One region of the Methylomarinovum caldicuralii genome, then DNA from elsewhere that is predicted to be linked to it. Evidence: predicted binding sites of a transcription regulator. Region 1 holds the regulator's gene; the other holds the start of a gene.

Region 1 (8,541 bases):
GCTCCGCCAGCTGGCGGGTCTTGGCTTCGATGGCGTCCTTGTCGTCGCCCTTGACCAGCTCTTCCAGTTCCTTGATGACCGCCTCGATCTGCGCCTTGTCGCCGGCGGCCACCTTGTCGCCCAGTTCCTCCAGGCTCTTTCTGGTGGCATGGATGAGGGCGTCGGCCTCGTTACGCGCGGTGACCAGCTCCTTGAACCTGCGGTCTTCCTCCGCATGCTCCTCGGCGTCGCGGATCATCCGCTGGATTTCCTCTTCGGTCAGACCGCTGGAGGCGCGGATGACGATGGACTGCTCCTTGCCGGTGGCCTTGTCCTTGGCCGATACGTGGAGGATGCCGTTGGCGTCCACGTCGAAGGTCACCTCGATCTGCGGCACTCCGCGCGGCGCCGGCGGAATGTCGGTGAGGTCGAACTTGCCCAGGGACTTGTTGTCCTTGGCCATTTCGCGCTCACCCTGGAGCACGTGCACCGTCACCGCGGTCTGGTTGTCCTCGGCGGTCGAGAAGATCTGGGTCGCCTTAGTCGGAATGGTGGTGTTCTTCTCGATCAACTTGGTCATTACCCCGCCGAGGGTTTCGATCCCCAGAGACAGCGGGATCACGTCGAGCAGCAGCACGTCCTTCACTTCACCGGACAGCACCCCGGCCTGGATCGCAGCACCCAAAGCCACCGCTTCGTCCGGGTTGACGTCCTTGCGCGGCTCCTTGCCGAAGATCTGCTTGACGCATTCCTGCACCTTCGGCATCCGGGTCTGGCCGCCCACCAGGATCACGTCGTTGATGTCGGAAGCCGACAGACCGGCGTCCTTGAGCGCCTGCTCGCAGGGCTGGCGGGTCCTTTCGATCAGATCCTCGGTCAGCGCCTCCAGCTTGGCCCGGGTCAGCTTCACGTTCAGGTGCTTGGGCCCGGTGGCGTCGGCGGTGATGTAGGGCAGGTTGATTTCCGTCTGCTGGGTCGAGGACAGCTCGATCTTGGCCTTTTCCGCCGCTTCCTTGAGACGCTGGAGCGCGAGGGGGTCGTTGCGCAGGTCGATGCCGGCGTCCTTCTTGAATTCATCCACCAGGTAGTCGATGATGCGCTTGTCGAAATCCTCCCCGCCCAGGAAGGTGTCGCCGTTGGTGGCCAGTACCTCGAACTGGCGCTCGCCTTCCACGTCAGCCATCTCGATGATGGAGATGTCGAAAGTGCCCCCGCCGAGGTCGTACACGGCGATCTTGCGGTCACCCTTTTCCTTGTCCAGGCCGAAGGCCAGGGCGGCGGCGGTCGGCTCATTGATGATGCGCTTGACCTCCAGCCCGGCGATGCGGCCGGCGTCCTTGGTGGCCTGGCGCTGGGAATCGTTGAAATAGGCCGGCACGGTGATGACCGCTTCCTTGATCTCCTCGCCCAGGTAGGCCTCGGCGTCCTGCTTCAGCTTGCGCAGCACGCGGGCGGAGATCTCCGGCGGGGCCATCTTCTTGCCCACCGCCGGCACGTCGACCCACGCATCCCCGTTGGGACCGGGGACGATCTTGTAGGGCACCATGTCGATATCCCTTTTCACCACCGGATCGTCGAACTTGCGTCCGATCAGACGCTTGACCGCAAACAGGGTGTTCTCCGGGTTGGTGATGGCCTGACGCTTGGCCGGATGGCCGACTAGCTCCTCGCCTTCCTTGGTGAAGGCGACGATTGAGGGAGTGGTGCGGGTACCCTCGGCGTTCTCGATCACCCGGGGCTTGCCGCCCTCGAGGACCGCCATGCACGAGTTGGTGGTACCCAGGTCGATACCTAGAATCTTTGCCATTGCTTCGTTCTCCTTCGTCTGATTACCTGTTTTCTTCGGCTACTCCACTAAATGGGGCCGACCCTGTCGATTTCAAGCCTGCTCGTCGATGCGCGGCTGCTCCTCGGCGGGCGGCTTGGCCACCACCACCAGCGCCGGACGGATCAGGCGGTCGTTGAGGGTATAGCCTTTCTGGAACACCTTGACCACGGTGTCGGGCTCCACGCCCTTGACCGCTTCGGTGGCCATCGCCTGGTGGAAATCGGGGTTGAACTTCTCGCCGGTGGGATCGATGGCCCGGATGTTGAAGCGGTCGAAGACCGTCAGCAGCTGCTTGAGGGTCAGCTCGATGCCTTCGCGGATCTTCTCCACGTCATCGGTTTCCACCGCCGCCTGCAGGCCCAGCTCCAGGCTGTCCACTACCGCCAGCAGCTCCTTGGCGAACTTCTCGATGGCGTATTTGCGTGCGTTGTCGAGCTCGCGCTCCATGCGCTTGCGTAGATTGTCCAGCTCAGCCTGCGCCCTGAGCAGCTTTTCCCAGTTTTCCTCGGCCTTGCGCTCGGCCGCGGCGAGCTGCTGCTTCAGGGCTTCGACATCGGCGGTCTTGTCGCCGCTTTCCGCCGGGGTTTCCGGCTCGGCCACCGCCTCGGGGGACGCTTTCTTCTCCTCGCTCATAGTCACTCCACAATATTGCCAAAAATTTGAACCGGAACTTAAGATGGGGCCGATAATTTCTGATTCAAGGCCGAACCGAGCAGTTTGGCGGTCATGTCCACCAGGGGGATCACCCGCTCATAGTGCATCCGCGTCGGCCCGATGACGCCGATGACCCCGAGGGCCCGCTCGCCGACGTCGTAGTGACGCGCCACCAGACTGCACGACGCCAGCGGCCGGTAGCCGGATTCCTCACCGATTAAGATCTGCACCCCCTCGGCCTGGATGCATTGGTCAAGCAGATGAATCAGGTTGCGTTTCTCCTCGAACACTTCGAACAGGGAACGCAGGAGCTCGCGTTCGGCCAGTTCGTTGAACTCCATCAGGTTGGTCTGACCGGCGAGCATGAAGTCCTCTTCCATCGCTTCGCCGCTGAACAGCGTTTGCGTCATCTCGATCAGCTGGCGCAGTTGCTCGCCGGCGGCCCGCATCTCCGTCACCAGGGTTTCGCGCACTTCGCTCAGGCGCCGACCCCGCAGCAGGGAATTGAGATAATTGGCCGCATCCTGCAGCTGGGACGGCGTCAGGGAAACCCGGGGACGGATAATGCGGTTGTGGATCTCCTGGTCGTCCGTCACCAGCACCACCAAGATCCGGCCGCCGGACAGGGGCAAAAACTCGATGTGCTGGAAGGTCAGCCGCCGCCGCTGGGGCAGGGTCACCAGACCGGCCATGCGGGTGATGCGGGCCAGCAGCTGGGAGGCAGTTTCCAAAAGTTCCTGGGGGTCTTCCAGGACCTCGAAATCGTCCCACAGCCGCTGGATCAGTTCCTGCTCCGGCGGCTGCACGGTCAGCAGGGCATCGACGAACAGCCGATAGCCCTTCACGGTCGGCACCCGGCCGGCGGAAGTGTGCGGCGAGGTCACCAATCCCATTTCCTCGAGATCGGCCATGACGTTGCGGACCGTCGCCGGACTCAGGTTGAGTCCGGCCTCCCGGGCCAAGGCCCGCGAGCCCACCGGCTGACCTTCCTCGATGTAGCGCTCGATCAGCACCTTCAACAGGTGCTGGGCGCGGTCGGTCAATTCCAGGGACTGGGTCATGGTTAGCACTCCTCCTCTTCGAGTGCTGACAAAGTAGCAACCTCTGGATACCCTGTCAAGAAAGACCTAATATAATTGGTTTGCCTCATGGCGGTTCCATAGTAGTGAGCGATTATCGGTTTCGGACCATCGGCATCAGCGCCAAACCCAACGTGGAGCGGGTCGGCGAGACCGTGCGCCGTCTGTATGACGATCTGCGGCGGCGCGGGTTCACCGTGCTGCTCGATCCGGTCAGCGGGGAGATGCTCGGCAGCGGCGAAGTCCTGCCGCTGGAAGCGCTGGGCCGGCGCTGCGACGTGGTCATCGCCGTCGGCGGCGACGGCACCCTGCTGAACACCGTGCGCGCGGTGGCGGCTCACGACACCCCGGTGATCGGCGTCAACCTGGGACGGATCGGTTTTCTGGTGGACATCTCCCCGGACGAGGTCGGCGTCCGGCTGGAGGAGATCCTCCGCGGCCGCTGCCTCACCGAGGAACGCCTGATGCTCAAAGCGCAGATTCTGCGCGACGGCCGGGTGATCCACGAGGAACTGGCGGTCAACGAGGTCGTGGTCCACCGCTGGATCACGCCGCACATGATCGAGATCCTCACCCACATCAACGGCCGCTTCCTCAACGCCCAGCGCGCCGACGGCCTGATCGTCTCCACCCCCACCGGCTCCACCGCCTACGCCCTCTCCGGCGGCGGCCCGATTCTGCATCCGACCCTGGACGCCATCGAACTGGTGCCGATCAACCCCCACACCCTCACCAACCGCCCCATTGTCATCGCCGGCGACAGCGAGGTGAAGATCGCCTTCGGCGCCGCCAAGGACATGCGCGCGGAGGTGACCTGCGACACCGTCTCCATCCCCGAGGTGCTGATCGACGACCACATCGTCGTCCGCAAGGCGGCAAAACCCTTCCGCCTGCTCCACCCGCTGGACTACGACTTTTTCGAGATTTTGCGGGTCAAACTCCACTGGAGCAACTGTTGAAGATGCGATTTCGTTCAGACGCACCCACAGGCGGGCGGAGAGCCGGTGGCGGAGACGCGGTGAACCCATCCCTGGGTACTCGATACTCGGCCATCCAGGCCGAGTACGCTCCGCCACCGGCTCCCCACCCACCTGCCACTGACATCCTGGATACACACCGATGCTGACCGCCCTGAGCATCCGTGACCTCGCCGTGGTCCGGCAACTGGACCTGGCGCTGGCGCCCGGTTTCACCGCCCTCACCGGCGAAACCGGCGCCGGCAAGTCCATCCTCCTGACCGCCCTGGGACTGGCCCTGGGAGAGAAGGCCGATGCCGACCGGGTCCGCAGCGGCACCGAACGCGCCGAGGTGATTCTGGAATTCGACCTGACCCAGGCGCCGGAAGCGGCCCGCTGGCTCGAGGACAACGATCTGGCCGCCGGCGACACCTGCCTGATCCGCCGCACCCTGGCGGTGAAGGGCCGCAGCCGCGCCTACGTCAACGACCGCCCCGTCACCCTCCAGACCCTCCAGGCGCTGGGGCACACCCTGGTGGAAATCCACGGCCAGCACGCGCATCTGCGCCTGTGCCAACCGAGCGCCCAGCGCCGGCTCCTCGACCGTCACGGCGGCAGCGAGGCGCTGGCGGCTGAAGTTGCCGAACGCTACCGGCGCTGGAAAACCTGCCACGACCGCCTCCAGGCCCTGCGCCAGCGCAGCGGTGACCAGGCCCTGCGGGAGGATTTCCTGCGCTTCCAGATCGAGGAGCTGGAAGCAGCCCAGGTGGAAAACCTGGATTACGAGGCCCTGGTGGCCGAACACACCCGCCTGGCCAACCTCGACCGTATCCTCACCACCCTGCAGGCGCAGGTCTATGAACTCTACGAGGCCGAAGGCGCCGTGGGGGAACGGTTGGACCATGCGGTGCGGGAAATAGAAACCCTGTGCCAGTGGGCGCCGGAGCTGAGCGAAGCGCTGGAACTGCTGCGCAGTGCCCAGATCCAGCTCGACGAGGCCGGCCACAGCCTGCGCCAGCAGCGCGACGGACTGGAGGCCGACCCGGAGCGGCTGACCGAACTCGACGCCCGCCTCGGTCAGCTCCACGACCTGGCCCGCAAACACCAAATCAAACCCGAGGAACTACCGGGACACCTGAAGGCGATGCGCGCCGAACTGCACGCGCTCACCCACCAGGAGCAACAGGTCGCAGAGCTGGAGGCGCAACTGCATGTCCTCGAGCAGGACTATCGCCGCCAGGCCGTGCAGCTAAGCGCCCGGCGCCAGCGTCATGCGCAGGCGTTGAGCGAACGGATCACCGGGCTGATGCAGGAACTGGGCATGCCCCACGGGGAATTTTCCATCACCGTGAGCAGCGAACCGGAGGCCGAACCCCGTCCCGAAGGGCTGGACCGGATCGCGTTTCTGGTCACCACCAATCCGGGATTGCCGCCGCGCCCCCTGGCCAAGGTCGCCTCCGGCGGGGAGCTATCACGCCTGAGCCTGGCGATCCAGGTGGCCTGCAGCGAGACCCGCCCCGTGCCGACCCTGGTGTTCGACGAGGTGGACACCGGCATCGGCGGCGGGGTGGCCCAGATCGTCGGCCGCCGCCTGCGCGAGCTGGGCGGCGACCGCCAGATCCTCTGCGTCACCCACTTGCCCCAGGTTGCGGCCCAGGCCCATCACCACCTGCAGGTGCGCAAACAGGTGCGTAGCGGCCGGAGCGAAACCGAAGTCACCCTGTTGCGCGGGAAACAGCGCCGCGAGGAGATCGCCCGCATGCTCGGCGGTCTGGAGATCACCCCCCAAACCCTGGCCCATGCCGAGGAGATGCTGCAGTGGAACCACTGAGGCTGCCCGCCGAATGGGAACCCCAAGGCTTCGTCCTGCTCGCCTGGCCATCGCCGGAGGGGGACTTCGCCCCCTGGCTGGAGCAGGTGGAGGACAGCTACCGCCGCACCGTGGTCGCCATCAGCCGCCACCAGGACGTGGTCATCGTCTGCGAGGACGGCTTCCACCGGCGCCACATCCGCGAGCGCCTGGGCGATGAACCGGTGGGGGCGCGGGTCCATTTCGTCCAGGCGCCCTACCAGGACGTCTGGGTGCGCGACACCGCCCCCCTGGCGGTGTTCCGCCACGGGAAACCGGAGCTGGCGGACTTCCGCTTCAACGGCTGGGGCGGCAAATATCCCAGCCGCCTCGACGACGCCCTCGGGGTGCGGCTCCACCGCCAGGGAGTGTTCGACGCCGCCCCCTACCGCCGCATCGACTGGGTGCTGGAGGGCGGCAGCGTGGAAACCGACGGCCGCGGCACCCTGCTGGCGACCCGCAGCTCGATCCAGAATCCCAACCGCAACCCCGATCCGGAAAAAGCCGAGGCCATCCTTCGCGCCCATCTGGGGCTGCGGCGGTTTCTGTGGCTCGACCACGGCCATCTGGAGGGCGACGACACCGACGGCCACATCGACACCCTGGCGCGTTTCTGCGACCACGACACCATCGTCTATCAGGGCTGCGACGATCCGGCCGATCCCCACTACGAACCCCTGCAGGCCATGGCCGCCCAGCTGCGGACCTTCCACACCCCTTTTGGCCGTCCCTACGAGCTGCTTCCCCTGCCGCTGCCGCGGCCGATTCACAACCAGGAAAACCGCCGCCTGCCGGCTTCTTACGCCAATTTCCTCATCATCAACGGCGCGGTGCTGGTGCCGCAGTACGACGATCCGGCCGACCCGGAAGCCGTCTCCCGCCTGAAGGCGCTGTTTCCGCAGCGGGAGATCATCCCCATCCCCGCCCGCGCCCTCATCCACCAGTACGGCAGTCTCCACTGCATGACCATGAACTATCCGCAACCGCTTGCCCCGGGAGTCGAGCATGCCTGAAACGATCCGCATCGCCGCCGTTCAGCAGTCCTGTCTCGGCGGGCACGAGGAAAATCTGCGCCGCCTCAGCGACGCCACCCGCAAAGCCGCCGCCGAAAGGGCTGACCTGGTGATCTGGCCGGAATTGCACAACGGCCCCTATTTCTGCCAGACCGAAAACCCGGCGTTGTTCGATCTGGCGGAAACCATCCCCGGCCCCAGTACCGAAACCGTGGGGCGCTTGGCGGCGGAATTGCAGATCGTCATCGTCGCCTCCCTGTTCGAAAGACGGGCGCCCGGGCTTTATCACAATACCGCCGTGGTCTTCGAGCGCGACGGCAATATCGCCGGAAAATACCGCAAAATGCATATTCCCGACGACCCGGGCTTTTACGAAAAATTCTATTTCACCCCGGGCGACATCGGATTCAAACCGATTCCGACTTCAGTGGGGAAACTGGGCGTACTGGTATGCTGGGATCAATGGTATCCGGAGGCGGCACGGCTGATGGCGCTGGCCGGTGCCGACATTCTGATCTATCCCACCGCCATCGGCTGGGATCCGCGCGATGACGAAGAAGAAAAACGCCGGCACCTGGAAGCCTGGCGGTTGATTCAGCGCAGCCATGCGGTGGCCAACGGCCTGCCGGTGGTCAGCTGCAACCGCATCGGACTGGAGCCGGATCCCAGTGGCCAGACGCCCGGTATCGATTTCTGGGGTCATAGTTTCATATGCGGCCCCCAGGGGGAATATCTGGCCCAAGCCGAAACCGAAGAAACCCTCGTTGTAACCCAGGTGGATTTTGCCCGCACCGAAAAGATACGCCGGATCTGGCCCTATCTGCGCGACCGGCGTATCGACGCCTACGAGGGCCTGACCCGGCGTTGGCTGGATGACTGAGCGCGGTCAGTCGCGGATGCGGAATTCCTCCCTGTCGTGGCCGGCTTCCACCAGCTCCCGCAACCAGCGCGGCATCTGGCCCCGGCCGCTCCAGGTCAATTCCGGATTTTCCGGATGGCGGTATTTGGGGGCCACCTTCCCTCTCCGCAGGGAAGCCCGCGGCGCTTCCTCGGCTTTTCCCTTCACCCGGAAGGAAACCTCCAGACCCACGGCGGCCGCCATTTCCCGAATTTTGCGCTTTACTTCCTCGCGCTGTTCCCTTTGTTTCTGCTCGAGGGTTTTCTCCGCCTCTTCGATCATTTT
Region 2 (8,541 bases), 620 kb from region 1:
GAGGCGATGGCGGCCCGGGGCGGTTTCGGCCCGGCCCAGACCGCCACCGACCAGGCCAGCCAGAGCAGCAGAAACGGCCTCATCCTGCCGCCACCCCGCACCGGCTTCATTCCTGCTGCAGCCTGAGGTACTTGCGCTGCAGGTTTTCCCGGTCTTCGCGGATGTCGGGATCGGGAATGATGGCGTCCACCGGACACACCTCCACGCACTGGGAGGTTTCGTAATGGCCCACGCATTCGGTGCAGCGGTCCGGGTCGATCTCGTAGATCTCCTCTCCCAGGGAGATGGCGTCGTTGGGGCACTCCAACACGCACACATCGCAGCAGATGCATTCGTCGGTGATCTTCAGGGCCATATCATTCTCCTGCTTGAAAAACCTGCTTGAGCCTGTGGGCGACCGGTTCCGGAACGAACGGGGTCACGTCCCCCCCGAGCCGGGCGATCTCCTTGATGAGGCTCGAGGACACGAACGCGTACTGCTCCGCCGGGGTCAGGAACATCGTTTCGATGGCGTCGCCGGTGAGGCGCCGGTTCATCGCCGCCAGCTGGAATTCGTACTCGAAGTCCGACACCGCCCGCAGCCCCCGGAGGATGACCCGGGCCCCGTGCTCGCGGGCGCAGTCCACCAGCAGATTGCCGAAGCCGATCACGGTGACGTTGTCCCAGGGCGCCAGGACCTGCCGGGCCAGGGCGACGCGCTCGTCGAGGGTGAACAGCGGCCCCTTGCCGCGGTTTTCCGCCACCGCCACCACCACCCGGGAGAAGACCCCGGCGGCGCGCCCGACCAGATCCACGTGACCGTTGGTGATGGGATCGAAGGTGCCGGGATAAATGGCGGTGACGTTCATGCCTGTGCCTGCCTCCGGTACAGATGACAACCGACCTCCCCCACCCGTTTGTGGCGCCACAGCGTCCAGTCGGACGGCACCGCCGGCGTCAGCACCGCTTCGGCCTCGACATAGATCCAGGCGGTCGCCGTCAGCCACCCGCCTTGTTCCAGGGCCTGGCAGACGGGTGCCACCTGGCCGCGTCCGAAGGGCGGATCGAGAAACACGATGTCGAAGGGGCGGTCGGGCGGGCGGCGCAGGAACCGCGGCACGTCGGCACGGACCACGCGGATTTCGGCGTTCAGCTGGCGGGCGGTCGCCTGCAGATGGCGCACGACGCCAGGATGGGATTCCACCTGCACCACCTCACCCGCCCCCCGCGAGGCGGCCTCCAGCCCCAAGGCGCCGCTGCCGGCGTAGAGGTCAAGACAGCGGGCCCCTGAAACCGCCTCCCGCAGCCAGTTGAACAGGGTCTCGCGCACGATCCCCGGCGTCGGCCGCAATCCTGAAACCGCCGGGAAACGCAGCCGGCGCCCGCGCCAGCGGCCGGCGATCAGGCGGACTTCACTGCTTTTCGCCATCACCCCTGGAAACGGCGCCCCCGCCCACCAGAACCGTCTGGAAACGGTCGGGATCCAGATGACGCCGGAAGGCTTCGACGACCGCCGTGCGGTCGACCCGGGCCACCTCGCGGGGGAAGCGGTCGAGATAGTCCAGCGGCAGACCGTAGAAACCGATCATGGCGACGTAGTCGGCCAGTTTGGCGTTGCTGTCGTAACGCAGCACGAAACCGCCGGTGATGTTCTTCTTGGCCGCCTCCAGCTCCGTCTCGGTTGGCCCTTCGGCCAGATAGCGGTCGATGGTCCGGCGCAGCACCTCGAGGGCGGACTCCGCCGCATCGTTGCGGGTCTGCAGGCCGGCGACGAACGGCCCCTTTTCCTTCAGCGGCACGAAGTAACTGTAGGCGCTGTAGGACAGCCCCCGCTTCTCCCGCACTTCCTTGACGATGCGCGAGGTGAAGCCGCCCCCGCCGAGGATGTGGTTGCCGACGTAGAGGGCGTAGTAGTCGGGATCGCCCCGTCTGATCACCGGCATGCCGGTATAGATGTGGGTCTGGGCCGAGGGGAAGGGTTTGCGCTCGGTACGGGCGTGCTGCGGCGCGGGGACCGGCGGGATCGGTGCGGCCGGCTCCCCCTGCGGGAGTGCATCAGTGAGGCGGCGGGCAATGCGGTCGGCTTCGGTGCGGCTCACGGCCCCGACCACCACCACCAGGGCGTTGCGGGCGACGTAATAGCGACGGTGAAAGTCCTCAAGATCCTGGCGCCGCATCGCCTTGACGGTGTCGATCTCCCCTTCGCTGGGATGGGCGTAGGGGTGGTCGCCGTAGATCATCTGGTAGAAACGCATCGCTGCCAGCTGCCCGGGCGATTCCTCCCGCTGTTTCAGGGCCAGCAGCAGGCGCTTCCTTTCCCGCTCGAAATCGGCCCGGGCGAAGCGGGGGTGGGCCAGGATCTCGGCGGCGGTTTCCAGGGCGACGTCCAGCTTGTCCGCGGCGGTGAGGCTGCGCAGATCGAGCCAGGCGGAGTCGCGCGACACCCCGGTGCTCAGCTGCGCGCCCACGTTTTCCAGACGCTGGGCGATGGCATCGGCATCCCAGCGGCCGGCGCCGGTATCGAGCAGCGCCGAGGTCAGGTGGGCGAGACCGAAGCGGTCCCCGTCCCAGGCGCTGCCGGCGGCGAACACCACCTGCACGTCTACCAGCGGCAATTCCGGCGTGTGGACGTAATAGACCTTCACGCCGTTTTCGGTCCGCCAGGACTGGATCTTGGGCCCGGCCCAGACATCGAAGGCCAGCACCAGCCCCACAAAGAGCGCGAAACAAGCTTTAACGGACATGGTTACCTCCTAAACCTGCCGGTGCGGGCGGACGCTGACCGGCCTTGATCGGCAACGGCTGCAGCCGGGCGACGGTGAGATGATCGGCGGTCAGGTACTTGCGCGCCACTTCCTGCACCTGGGCGGCGGTGATCTGCTGAATGCGGTCGACGTACTCGTCCAGGCGGCGCCAGCCCAGTCCGTTGGTCTCCAGCAGGCCGATCTGCATGGCCTGGTAGAACATGGAGTCCCGTTCGTAGACGGCTTCGGCGGTCACCTGGGTCTTGACCCGTTCCAGCTCCCCGGCGGACACCGGTTCTTCCTGCAACCGCTTGACCTCCTGGCGCAGGGCCTGTTCCAGTTCGTCCAGGTCATGACCCTGAGCAGGGGTGCCATTGAACAGAAACAGTGTCGGCAAACGGTCGTAGAGATCGTAACCGGCGCCGGCGGCGGCGGCGATCTGTCTGCCCCGCACCAGGTGGGTGGCCAGGCGGGCGCTTTCACCGCCGTCGAGAACGCCGGCCAGCACGGTGAGGGCGTAGGCTTCCCACTGCCGGTCCTCGGGCAGACTCGCCAATACCGGCACCTTGTACCCCATGAGCAGATAGGGCAGTTTGGCCGGCACCTTCACCGTCAGCCGCCGCTCTCCCCGCTGCTCGACTTCGGTGCGGGGCTTGAGCGGCGGAATCTCACTGGGTTCGAGCGGGCCGAACCACTTTTTCGCCCACGTGAGAATCCGCTCGGGATCCACGTCTCCCACCACCACCAGGGTGGCGTTGTTGGGGGCGTACCACTGCCGGTACCACTGGCGCAGGTCGGCGACGGTGAGTGCTTCGATGTCCGCCGGCCAGCCGATCACCGGATTCCGGTACGGGCCGTTGGTGAAGGCGACGGCCATGAAGTGTTCGTAAGTCTTGGCCCTCGGCTGGTCGTCGGTGCGCATGCGGCGCTCCTCCAGCACCACCTGCTTTTCCTTGGCGAATTCCTTTTCGTCCAGTTTGAGGTGACGCATGCGGTCCGCCTCCAGTTCGAAGGCCACCGGCAGCCGGGACTTTTCCAGGGTTTCGAAATAGGCAGTGTAATCGGTGCCGGTAAAGGCGTTCTCGCGCCCGCCCAGCTCGGCGATGATGCGGGAGAATTCGCCCGGCCCGTGCTTTTCGGTCCCCTTGAACATCATGTGTTCGAGCATGTGGGAGATGCCGGTGATGCCGTCGTGCTCGTAGCTCGAACCCACCTTGTACCATACCTGGGAGACCGCCACCGGAGCGCGGTGATCTTCCTTCACCACCACCTTGAGGCCGTTGTCGAGCCTGTATTCGTGAACCTTGGGGGCGGTGGCGCAGGCGGCCAACGGCAGCAGCAACACCAGCCAGAGAAAACAGAGAAATCTTCGGATCATCGCGTCCGTCCCGTAAATTCCAAGGGATTTAGTATAAAATGATATGTCCCAACCATTGTAATGCAATCTCACCCTCAGGGCCCATGAAAGCGAAAACGCTCGACGATTCCACGCTCCCTTCCGCCTCCTGGCGCGCCTATTTCGAGCTGTGCAAACCCCGGGTGGTGGCGCTGATCGTCTTCACCGCCGTCGTCGGCATGTTCCTGTCGGTTCCCGGCATGGTGCCGCTGCGACCGCTCGTTTTCGGCACCCTAGGCATCGCCCTGGCGGCGGCCTCGGCGGCCGCTTTCAACCATTATCTCGACCGTCACGCCGACGCCCAGATGGGCCGCACCCGCCACCGTCCCCTGCCCCAGGGGGAACTGGAGCCCTGGAAGGTGCTGGTATTCGCCTCGGCTTTGGGGCTGGCCTCGATGATCATCCTGGTGGTCTGGGTCAACTGGCTGACGGCGATCCTGACTTTCCTGTCGCTGATTGGCTATGCGGTCGTTTACACCGTCTATCTGAAACGGGCCACCCCCCAGAACATCGTCATCGGCGGGGCGGCCGGGGCGGTGCCGCCAATCCTGGGATCGTGCGCGGTGTTGGGGCAGATCCACCCCAACACGGTGCTGCTGTTCCTCATCATCTTCCTGTGGACCCCGCCCCACTTCTGGGCCCTGGCCATCGCCAAACGCGACGAATACGCCAAGGTGGACATTCCCATGCTGCCGGTGACCCACGGCGTCGAGTTCACCGGTCTGCAGGTGTTTCTCTACACCATCCTCCTCACCGTCATCAGCGTGATGCCCTACCTCACCCGCATGAGCGGCCTGATCTACCTGGGCGTCACCGTCATCCTGGACGCCATCTTCCTCTATCTGGCCTGGCAGCTGCGCCTGCAGCCTGACAACAAGCGCCTGGCGATGCGGACCTTCGCCTACTCCATCCTGTATCTGATGATCCTGTTCGCCGCCCTGCTGGTGGACCACTACTGGTATTTTTATCCATAAAAAACGGACGGCCCCGTTTCCGGAACCGCCCGCCGCACTTTGCAACAGGTCGGCGCTCAGGCCGCTTCGGCCAACATCAGGTGCTTGAGCTTTTTGAGCGCATTCTTTTCCAATTGGCGAATGCGCTCGGCGGAAACACCATAACGGTCGGCCAGTTCCTGAAGGGTGACCTTCTTTTCCCCAAGCCAGCGCGACTGCAGAATGTCGCGGCTGCGCTCGTCGAGCTGCGACAGGGCGGCCTGAAGCCGTTCGTGCTCGACTTGCTGCCACTCGTGCTCCTCCAATTGGTGCGCCGGATCGGAATCGATTCGCGCATGGAGGAAATGGACCGGCGCCGGAGAGGCGTTTTCCTCCTCGTCCGCGCCGCCGTCGAAGGCCATGTCCTGACCGTTCATGCGCTTTTCCATTTCCCGCACGGTTTCCACCTTCACGCCCAGATCCTTGGCGATCGCTTCCGCTTCGTTCTGGTTCAGCCAGTTCAGCCTTTTGCGCGCCTTGCGCAGGTTGAAGAACAGCTTGCGCTGCGCCTTGGTGGTGGCGATCTTGACGATGCGCCAATTGCGCAGGATGAATTCGTGGATCTCGGCACGAATCCAATGCACCGCGAAGGAAATCAGGCGCACCCCGACCGCCGGATCGTAACGCTTCACCGCCTTCATCAAGCCGATGTTGCCTTCCTGGATCAGGTCCGCCAGCGGCAGACCGTAACCCAGATAGCCCTTGGCGATCGGCACCACATAGCGCAGATTGGCGAGAATCAGCTGCTTGGCTGCTTCCAGATCGTTCTGGCGCCGAAAGCGGGTAGCCAACTCCCGCTCCTCCTCGGCGCTCAATTTCGGCAGTTGATTGACGGCCACGATGTAGTCGTTGACCGAACGGATCGACTTGCCGATGCCCGGAATGGCCAGTGCGTTGCTCATCCTGCTATCCCCCTGTTGGTTTGTTGTTGTTGCAAAGCCGAAGGCCAATCTAGCACTCTCGAAGAGAGAGTGCCAGTCTCCTGGAAAGTTCCTTGACGTAAAGAAAAAAACCGCCCCGAAGGGCGGTCCCCAAAAAGAGGCAATTCAATGGCTACGCAATAAGGAAAAGTGCAACCACTTTTCCAGGGTCCCCCACCTCCCTGTGGGGGGATATGGAGAAAAACATGAAGCGTCAATCAGTCTTCCAAGACGTCGTCCGCCCACTGGGCCTGGTCAGCGCCGATGCGGGCGACAGCCTCGTCGTAGACCTCACCACACAGCGGTTTGCCCAGCAAGTTCAGGATACTGGCAAGGCTCTGCAGCCAGACTCCCAGGATCCCCAGCGCGAACCAACCGAAGAAGACAAAACCGTAGTGCAGGGGGGCAACGAACAACTCTTCCATAAACCAGAAGGTATGACCCCATTCATTCAGACCGACGTTAGGGACGATCATGAACGGCCCCACCACCGAGATCAGGTACGGGAGGGACATCCCCTTCTTTGTATAGTCAAAGTAAGGCAAACGGGTATGAGCGTAGATGAAAGCGCCAAAACCCGTGATGATGTAGACCGGATACGAACCATAAAACTCGATGATGTGGCTCGGCGTGAAGTCGGTATCACGGACGATGGTCTGATGCCAGGTTCCGTCCTGTTCAGTGAAAAAGCTCGCCCCCCAGTAAATGGAATAGGCATAGGCAAACAACCAGATAAGATGGGTAAAGTTGCGGCGCAGCTCCTCCCGGGTGCCAGCGATCTTGTCCAGATCGCGGGGCCGGGTGCGCCACAGATAACCCCACAGCATGGCGGCAATGATGACTTCCACCACGATTTCAGTGTACAGGAAATTCATCCAGTAGGTTTCGAATTCCGGTGCGAAGGAATCCAGACCAGCTTGCCAGCCGTAAACCCTTTCATACCACACCACCCAAGAATAGAGGATGGTGTAGATCGCAAAGGCAAACGCAAGCCATCTGCGGTTCAATATAGGTTGCTCCGCCTGGGCGGAGACACCAGCCGATGTAGCTGCCATAAGTAACCTCCTTAACGTTTCGTTGTTATGACGAGCGAGGCAAAATCTACCAGTTCCATCGTCGCGCTTTTTTGACCCAGATCAAAAATAATACATTTTTTGTAGTTTTATATCGCATAAAAACCATTTTTATTTCAAATGGTTACAATATTAAACTATTAGAAGTGAGGAAATGGACCGGCGCCGGAGAGGCGTTTTCCTCCTCGTCCGCGCCGCCGTCGAAGGCCATGTCCTGACCGTTCATGCGCTTTTCCATTTCCCGCACGGTTTCCACCTTCACGCCCAGATCCTTGGCGATCGCTTCCGCTTCGTTCTGGTTCAGCCAGTTCAGCCTTTTGCGCGCCTTGCGCAGGTTGAAGAACAGCTTGCGCTGCGCCGAGCTGCCGAGCTATTGTCAAATCTGGTGTCCAGCCGCCTCGGTCGTACCCTGTGAATGATCCTCTACGCGTTCGCCATCCTTGAATTTCACTCCCTCGACCACATCGGCCAACAGATTGTAGCCCCGAAGGCGTCGCCACTTTTTCTGCGCTGTCTCCATCAGCTTCCATGCCATCGTCAATATCGTCATGCGGTTGCGACAGTTTTTGGTCTTGATGGTCCTCAGGCGCACCGTGGCAAATACCGATTCGATCGGGTTCGTTGTCCGAATGTGCTGCCAGTGCTTGGCAGGAAAATCGTAGAACGCCAGCAGCGATTCCTTGTCCTTCGTCAGGCATTCTATGGCCTTTGGGTACTTGGCCTCGAAGCGCTTCACGCAACGGTCGAAGGCCTGGTAGGTGTCCTGCCGGGTTTCGGCCATCCAGATCTCGTGCAGGGCCTCCGTGAGCTTGGGCTGCACCGACTTGGGCACCTTGTTCAGCACGTTCGCCGTCTTGTGCACCCAGCAACGCTGTTGTGCCGTCTTTGGCCACTTCTTGGCGATGGCCTTCCAAAAACCCAGAGCGCCGTCACCAATGGCCAGCTTTGGCGGGACCGTCAGCCCCTGGCTTTCTAGTTGCTCGATCACCTCCAGCCAGCTGGCCTCGGACTCCCGATAGCCATCGACCACCGCCAGCAGATCCTTGCGCCCCGTCTCGTCCGAGCCTACCACCACCAGCAGGCACAGACGATCGTCCAGCCGCACGTTGCTGTAGACCCCATCGACCCATACGTACACATAGCGCCGCCGACTCAGATCCCGCCGGCGCCATTGCCGATACTCCGCCTCCCAGATCTTCTTGAGCCGACCGACCGTGGCAGCCGACAGCCCCTTGGCCCAGCAGGGCCTCCAGCGCTGGATGCATCTCCCCCGTCGAGACCCCCTTCAAGTACAACCAGGGGATGAATTCCTCGACGTTCTTGGTCCGCTTCAGGTACGGCGGTACCAGTCGGCTGTTGAACTTGATACCCTGGCCAGAACGTTGGGGACCTTGACCGGCACCTCACCCAGACCGGTCTGGATGCTGCGTTCCGGGA

Evidence for each region. The regulator HrcA, encoded in region 1, represses chaperone genes, less so after heat shock. The targets are predictions, from matches to a motif close to TNTTAGCACTCNNNNNNNNNGAGTGCTAANA.
Region 2: a site for HrcA is predicted at 6,061-6,091, ahead of rpoH (RNA polymerase sigma factor RpoH). Genes of this name have one in related genera too.

What each region holds. Positions count from the first base shown of each region.
Region 1 is NZ_AP024714.1:2,623,450-2,631,990, forward strand. Features, by position in the region: gene dnaK (molecular chaperone DnaK) at 1-1,786, opposite strand, end outside; gene grpE (nucleotide exchange factor GrpE) at 1,859-2,440, opposite strand; gene hrcA (heat-inducible transcriptional repressor HrcA) at 2,479-3,522, opposite strand; gene MCIT9_RS13270 (NAD(+) kinase) at 3,627-4,499, shown strand; gene recN (DNA repair protein RecN) at 4,660-6,327, shown strand; gene MCIT9_RS13280 (agmatine deiminase family protein) at 6,315-7,358, shown strand; gene MCIT9_RS13285 (carbon-nitrogen hydrolase) at 7,351-8,238, shown strand; gene MCIT9_RS13290 (H-NS histone family protein) at 8,245-8,541, opposite strand, start outside.
Region 2 is NZ_AP024714.1:2,006,990-2,015,530, forward strand. Features, by position in the region: gene ggt (gamma-glutamyltransferase) at 1-83, opposite strand, end outside; gene MCIT9_RS10230 (YfhL family 4Fe-4S dicluster ferredoxin) at 107-355, opposite strand; gene coaD (pantetheine-phosphate adenylyltransferase) at 357-848, opposite strand; gene rsmD (16S rRNA (guanine(966)-N(2))-methyltransferase RsmD) at 845-1,408, opposite strand; gene MCIT9_RS10245 (M16 family metallopeptidase) at 1,392-2,723, opposite strand; gene MCIT9_RS10250 (M16 family metallopeptidase) at 2,713-4,101, opposite strand; gene cyoE (heme o synthase) at 4,185-5,093, shown strand; gene rpoH (RNA polymerase sigma factor RpoH) at 5,150-6,013, opposite strand; gene amoC (bacterial ammonia monooxygenase, subunit AmoC) at 6,250-7,086, opposite strand; gene MCIT9_RS10270 (hypothetical protein) at 7,229-7,366, opposite strand; partial or broken gene MCIT9_RS10275 (IS256 family transposase) at 7,481-8,541, opposite strand, start outside.